3 regions of the Sphingomonas sp. BK481 genome follow, and region 2 is predicted to be linked to each of the others. Evidence: riboswitches for the same ligand, from Rfam matches in the RefSeq annotation. Region 2 holds a riboswitch; each other region holds the start of a gene.

Region 1 (2,263 bases), on a different contig from region 2:
TGCCGCAACAGGTGGAGCAGGAACGCCCCACTCACGCCACCGACACCCCCGCCTCGGCAAACGTCGCCATCCCATCATGCGCCGCCAACGCCGACCGGATCACTCCCACCGCAACCGCCGCCCCGCTTCCCTCCCCCAGCCGCATCCCAAGTCTCAGTAAAGGCTCGAGTTTCAGCGCTTGAAGCAATCGCTCATGCCCCGGCTCGGCCGAACAATGCCCGGCAATGCAGTGCGCTGTAATGCCAGGATACGCCGCCGCGATCGGTGCGATCGCCGCCGACGAAATATATCCGTCGAGCACCACCGGCACCCCGGCCAGCCGCGCCGCCACCACCGCGCCAGCGATCGCGACGATTTCACGCCCCCCCACCCGCCGCAATGTCTCGAAAGGCGTACGCGGGGAATCAGCATGACGCACAATCCCCGCCTCGACGACCGCAATTTTCCGCGCGATTCCCGCCACATCAACCCCCGTCCCCGGCCCAACCCAGTCCGCGGCGGTTCCGCCGTAACTACGCAGACACAGTGCTGCGGCCGACGTAGAATTCCCGATCCCCATCTCACCCACGACGAGTATGTCGAGTCCCGGCACGACGACGTCGGCACCGATGTTGAGTGCGGCGAGACACGCGGCTTCGTCCATCGCCGGCCCCGTCGTGAAATCCGCCGTGGGGGTTTCCAGATCGATGTCAGCGATGACGAGTTCGAGCCCGACGGCATCCGCCAGCGCATTGATCGCCGCGCCCGCGTGGCGGAAATTCTCGACCATCTGTGCGGTTACGGAAATCGGGAAGGCGCTGACCCCGTGCACCGCAACGCCGTGATTTCCGGCGAAAATCGCCGCTCGCGCACGCTCGAACCGCGGCCGCTCGCGCCCCTGCCAGCCCGCCATGAAGACCGCGAGGTCTTCAAGTCGGCCGAGCGATCCTGGCGGCTTGGTCAATTGCCCCTGCCGCAGCGATGCCGCAGCCCGCGCGGCTTCGTCTGCCTCAGGAAGGGCCTCCAGCGCCGCGTCGAACGCTGCGACCGTGGGGAACAGCGTCACTGCGCGACATAGCCCGCGGGGGGCGTCCGGGTGATGAAATGCCCCTTGATCCCCGCAGGCCACTGCCGAAACGGCACCTGCCCCTCCGCACTCTCCGCATGCAGCACGGCATAATCGAGGATCGCGCGCGCAGCCTCCTCATCCGGGGTAAAGCGCCCCAGAACATAGCCGATCTTCGCGGGCCCGCGGACATGGATGGTGCAGAAATCCTGACAGGCGAACAGGCACGGCATCGCCTGGACCGCAATCCCGGCATAGCGCGGATCACTCGCCTGGACCGTCTGCAACGCCGCGACGAGTCTCGCACCGCCGCGCATGCCCTCGGCATCGTCCTTCGCATCGGTGGACGCGCGGCAGGTGCTGCAGGCGACGACGGCCGCACCGTCTTCGGCGGGAACCAGTAGATTCGGCATTGAAACCCCATGACATACGCGCCCGCGGCACAGGCCGCAGGCTGGTTATGTCGTCGCGCGGGTTTACCCCCGTCCGCTCGGCGCACCCTGGCCGGACGAAAGACGACTGCGACAGGCAGGTCTCCTGGCTCACGGGTCACAGCCCTTCGCGCCGCCTTCTCGGGACCGGGATCCCAATGGCATGATGGCACGATGGCTCGCCGCTTACAGTTGCAGGGGCAGCCGGGGTTCTCCCGTTCCCTTTTCATCCCCGTCGCCGGGGAACCTGTCGCGGTCGGAGGGATAGGCCGGGCGAGCGGCCCGGGTCAATCGCCCTGCGCGCTGTCACGCGTCAGCGGTACCACGACCGGTACGCCCTCGATCGATCCGAACCACGCCCTAACGCCATAGGTCTCACGCAGTCGAGCCGGCGTCAGCACTGCCGAAGGCGCGCCGTCGGCGACGAGCCGGCCCGCGTCTAGCACGAGGATGCGATCGCAATAGCGTGCGGCCAGCCCCAGATCATGCAGTACGGCGATCACCAGGACGCCGCGCGCGGCCTGCGCCCGCAGGATCTCCATGACTGCGATCTGATGCGCGGGATCGAGCGACGCGAGCGGCTCGTCGACGATCAGCGCCGGCGCCTCCACCGCGAGCGCCCGTGCCAGCAGGACCCGAGCCCGCTCGCCCCCCGAAATCTCGGTCGCGACACGCGCCGCAAGCGTGGTCACGTCCGCCGCCGCCATCGCACGGGCAATCGCATCACGATCCTGCTGAGAAATGCGCGACAACGGTGCGAGATGGGGCAACCGGCCCAACGCGACGA
Region 2 (2,263 bases):
CGGTGATGCTCGAAATGTCCGCGGTCGCGGTGAACACGCCGTGGGCACCGGTTCCGCGGGCATGGACGACGCGCTCGGGCACGCGCTCCCGGTCGAAGCGTGCGAGCTTCTCGATCAGCGTCGTGTCCTCAAGCAGGACGGGGCCAAGATCGCCCGCCGCCTTCGAGTGGCGGTTCTCTCCGATCGGCGCACCATTGTCGCGGGTCATCTGAGGCGCGGCGGCACTGGCTGAATCACCCTTGGCTTCGACGGTGCCGGCAACCCCGGCCTGCGCCAGCGCGGGCTTGCCGGCGCTGGACGGTGCCGCCGCGGTCGTCATGCGCGTTTCCGCCTGCGTCTCGGCCGGCGCCACCGTCTGCGCGGCGACCGGCTGAATCATGGCACCCGCCGATGCCGCAGCCAGCAGCATCGCCGTCACGGCCTGACGGCTCTTCACGTTCTTCATCTCGATCCCTTAATCCTGCATGCCATCAGCGTGGCATCCCCGCACAGAGCGTGCGGCACCGCCGCCTCCTGATCGAGGACGCGCATCGCGCCAAACGGAGCTTCTGGATCACAGCAATCGAGCAGGACGATCGAGCCGCCATCGCCGTGCTCGCCGGACGATTGCCGAACGATCCTGACCGGGATAGACCGGCGCCGCTGACCTGTTCGATCCGAACAGGACGGCATGATCGCGTCGGTGCCCCGAAAGGGGCTTAATAGGGAACGCGGTGAGGGTGGTTTGCCACCTGAAGCCGAGGCTGTCCCTGCAACTGTAAGCGGCGAGCGCGATGCATTTCGCTTCTTCCTGCAAAGGAAGGAGCAGCCACTGGGCCAGACGTTTCGTCATGAGGGCCTGGGAAGGCCGTGCATCGTGTGATGACCCGTGAGCCAGGAGACCTGCCGGCGTCTGGTCGCTCTTGCCTGGCCCAGGGGGTGGCCGCGGCACGGTACTCCGTCGAGCGACGACGTGTGCGGTGGGGACCGCACGGGCATGCGTGCCGGTCGCAATCGCGTCCGGCTGGCGCGGATGTCGGCCGTTCGCGGGAGGTCCCTGCCGGGTTCGCCAGACGCCCGGGGGATTACCGTAATGCCGTTCCTATTGTCTCGCCTCGCGCTCGCGGGGGCTATCCTGTCGCCTGTCTTCGCAGCACAAGTCCACGCCCAGTCCGTGCCGGATCCCGATACCAAGGACATCCTGATCGTCGGACAGCATGCCCAGGACACGCTAACCACGCCGAATGCGACCGGCAGCCGCCTGGGCCTCACGCCGCTCGAGACCCCCGCGACGCTCTCGGTCATCGACGGCGCCACGATCCGCGCGCGCGGCGACCTGTCCGTGATCGACGCGACGAGCCGCGCACCAGGCATCAGCAACGCCGGCAACCCCGGCAATGGCGGCACCGCACTCGCCGCGCGGGGCTTCAGCGGTCAGGGATCCGTGCTCCAGCTCATCGACGGCATCAGGCTGTTCCCGGCTGCCGGCACGATCACCTTTCCGACCGATCCGTGGATGGTCGAGCGGATCGACATCCTGAGCGGCCCGGCCTCGGTGCTCTACGGCCAGGGCGCACTGGGCGGCGCGGTGAATGTCGTGATGCGCAAACCCGATACGCAGCAGACGCACGTGGAGGGCGAGATCGGCTATGGCTCGCAGGACAGCTTCCATCTCGCGGCAGGCGCAGGGGGGCCGATCACCGAGCGCCTCTCTTACCGCATCGACGGCAGCTATCGCCGATCGGACGGCTATGTCGATCGCGGCCAGTCGCGCAGCCATGCCGTGTCGGGCACGCTGCGCTGGGCGCCGACCGACACGCTCGTCGTCACCGTGCGGAATGATTCTGGCGACCAGAAGCCGATGCGCTATTTCGGCACGCCGCTGATCGACGGACGGCTCGACGACCGCATCCGGGAACGCAACTACAACACCCGCGACGGCGTCATCCGGTACCGCGACAACCGCACCAGCCTGCAGGTCGACTGGACGCCAAGCAATGCGGTCACCGTCAACAACCAGGCCTATCGCCTCACCTCCAAACGCTCCTGGCTCAATCTCGAAACCTATTGCTGGATCGCCGCAGACGGGTTCTGCGCCAACGGCAGCGCCAATACCGGTACGCCCGGCCGCATCCTGCTCACCGACATGACCGGCATCGTCCACGACCAGACGCAGTGGGGCGATCAGGGGAGCGTGACGTTCAGGACGGACGTCGCCGATGGCGTCGGCAACGACCTTGTCATGGGCTTCGACGTCAACCTCATCAAACTGACCTATTCGCAC
Region 3 (2,263 bases), on a different contig from region 2:
CGCCGATCGCGATCGCGACGATCGCCGAGATCAGCGTGATCGTGATGTTGTAATAGAGCTTGCGGATCGGCTTCACGAACGCCCATTCATACGCGCCGAGCATCACCACCCCGTCGGCACTGTCGACTAGTGCCATGCCCGTCGCGAACAGCACCGGCAGCACCAGCACCGTGCCGATCGACAGCCCGTCCGCCGCCTGGCTTGCAGACAGGCCGAGGATCGCGACTTCGGTCGCGGTGTCGAACCCCAGCCCGAACAGGAACCCGAGCGGCGCCATGTGCCAGCTGCGCGTGACCAGCCGGAACATCGGCCGGAACAGCCGCGCGAGCAGCCCGCGATTGCCGAGCAGCAGGTCGAGATCCTCCTCGACATAGCGCCCCCCGCCGCGGACATGGCCGAAGGTCCGCCACACCGATCGCAGGATGATCAGGTTCATCGCCGCGATCGTGAACAGGAACAGCGCGGAGATCAGTGTCGCGATCACCCCGCCCGCCTGCTTGAACGCCTCGAACTGCGCCAGCGCACTCGCGGTCAGCGCGATCGCGACCGCGGCGATCAGGACGATCCCCGAATGGCCGACCGCGAACCAGAAGCCGACCCCGATCGGCCGCTGCCCGTCCTGCATCAGCTTGCGCGTCACATTGTCGATCGCCGCGATATGATCCGCATCGACCGCGTGGCGCAGCCCCAGCCCCCAGGCGAGCATCGCGGTACCCAGCATCAGCGGTTGCGCCTGGAACAGCGCGAACGCCCATCCCCAGGCGGCGATGTTGGCCGCAACCAGCATCGCGAACATCCAGCCGATCCGGTGTCGCGTCGAACGACCGGCGGTCCGCCCGGTCATAATCTTGGTCATTGGTACATCCCCGGCGTCCGACGAGGACGGGGGCCTGCCGCGAACGACCGGGACGCGCGCCGACCGGACGCCCTGAGCGGCCGGCATGCGTCGCCGATGCGGCCCCCGCCGCATGGTCGTCGCTCAGACGGCGTTCACCGTGCCTCGGCCACCCCCTGGGCCGGGACAAGAGCGACCAGACGCCGGCAGGTCTCCTGGCTCGCGGGTCAAGGCTCGACGCACACCTTCCCAGGCCATCGGCCCAGTGGCTGCCCCCGTTGCAGGGGGCGCGTGCGTGTCGCTCGCCGCTTACAGTTGCAGGGACAGCTGCGGTCTTGGGGCAAACCCCGCACCGCATTCCCATTCAAGCCCCGAGGGGCACCGACGCGATCTGTGCGGATCCGGCTTGCGTCGGACCTGCGCCACAGGGCTAGCGCGTTTTGCCCGCGCTGACGACAGGATTTGCGTGCGGCGCAACGCAGGGCATGTCGTCCCATTTCACCGCAACGTCTGCCGTACCTCGTACGTTGATCGCGTAACCGACCGGTGTCCTGCCGGTCGCGGCGTTGCCCGCTTTCCGCCCCGCGGCTTTCGTGCGAGCAGCGCAGACCTTCATCGCCCCGCTGAACGGAGCCCGCATGCGCCCTCTCGTCCCCGTCGCCGAAGCCCAGTCCCGCCTCTTCGCCATGGCCTCGCGCGTGCCGGCCGAAACCGTGCCGCTGCGCTCGGCGATGGGTCGATGGGCGGCGGAGGACATTCTCGCCCGCCGCACCCAGCCCGCGACCGACCTCTCGGCGATGGACGGCTATGCGATCCGCTACGCCGATCTGCCCGGGCCGTGGACGGTCATCGGCGAGAGCGCGGCCGGCCGCCCCTTCACCGGTTTAGTCGACGCGGGACAGGCGACGCGCATCTTCACCGGCGCGGCGATGCCGGCAGGCGCCGACACGGTGCTCGTCCAGGAGGAAGCCGCGCGCGACGGCGACCGGCTGATGCTCGACGGCGAAGGCCCCGCCTTCGAGGGACGCAACACGCGCCGCAAGGGGCTCGACTTCGCGACCGGCACCCGGCTGATCGCGGCCGGCGACCGGCTGACGCCCGCGCGCATCGCGGTCGCTGCGACCGGCGGACACGGCACGCTGTCGGTCGGCCGCCGGCTGCGCGTCGCGGTCGCCGCGACGGGGGACGAGCTCGTTCCGCCCGGCTCGACCAGCGACCCCGTCCCGCTACCGGAATCAAACGGCATCATGCTCGCCGCGATGCTCGCCGACCTGCCCGTCGACATTATCGATCTCGGAATTCTCCCCGACCGGCTCGACACGCTGCGTGACGCCTTTGCCGGGGTCGATGCCGATCTGCTCGTGACCACGGGGGGGGCGTCGGTCGGCGATCACGACCTCGTGCGCCCCGCGATCGAGGCGGCGGGCG

What was found. Region 2 has a riboswitch for cobalamin ahead of FHY04_RS15105 (TonB-dependent siderophore receptor). Riboswitches for the same ligand answer to the same signal wherever they lie in the genome.
Region 1: linked by a shared signal. The riboswitch ahead of FHY04_RS04770 (DUF1636 domain-containing protein) and the one ahead of FHY04_RS15105 (TonB-dependent siderophore receptor) in region 2 are both predicted to bind cobalamin.
Region 3: linked by a shared signal. The riboswitch ahead of FHY04_RS10130 (HoxN/HupN/NixA family nickel/cobalt transporter) and the one ahead of FHY04_RS15105 (TonB-dependent siderophore receptor) in region 2 are both predicted to bind cobalamin.

The regions. Positions count from the first base shown of each region.
Region 1 covers NZ_JACIAP010000002.1:181,375-183,637, forward strand. The annotation lists gene FHY04_RS04760 (histidine phosphatase family protein) at 1-35, opposite strand, end outside; gene cobT (nicotinate-nucleotide--dimethylbenzimidazole phosphoribosyltransferase) at 32-1,045, opposite strand; gene FHY04_RS04770 (DUF1636 domain-containing protein) at 1,042-1,458, opposite strand; cobalamin riboswitch at 1,555-1,742, opposite strand; gene FHY04_RS04775 (ABC transporter ATP-binding protein) at 1,764-2,263, opposite strand, start outside.
Region 2 covers NZ_JACIAP010000008.1:18,074-20,336, reverse strand. The annotation lists gene FHY04_RS15110 (catalase) at 1-445, opposite strand, end outside; cobalamin riboswitch at 664-905, shown strand; gene FHY04_RS15105 (TonB-dependent siderophore receptor) at 1,073-2,263, shown strand, end outside.
Region 3 covers NZ_JACIAP010000004.1:222,241-224,503, forward strand. The annotation lists gene FHY04_RS10130 (HoxN/HupN/NixA family nickel/cobalt transporter) at 1-796, opposite strand, end outside; cobalamin riboswitch at 1,023-1,236, opposite strand; gene glp (gephyrin-like molybdotransferase Glp) at 1,474-2,263, shown strand, end outside.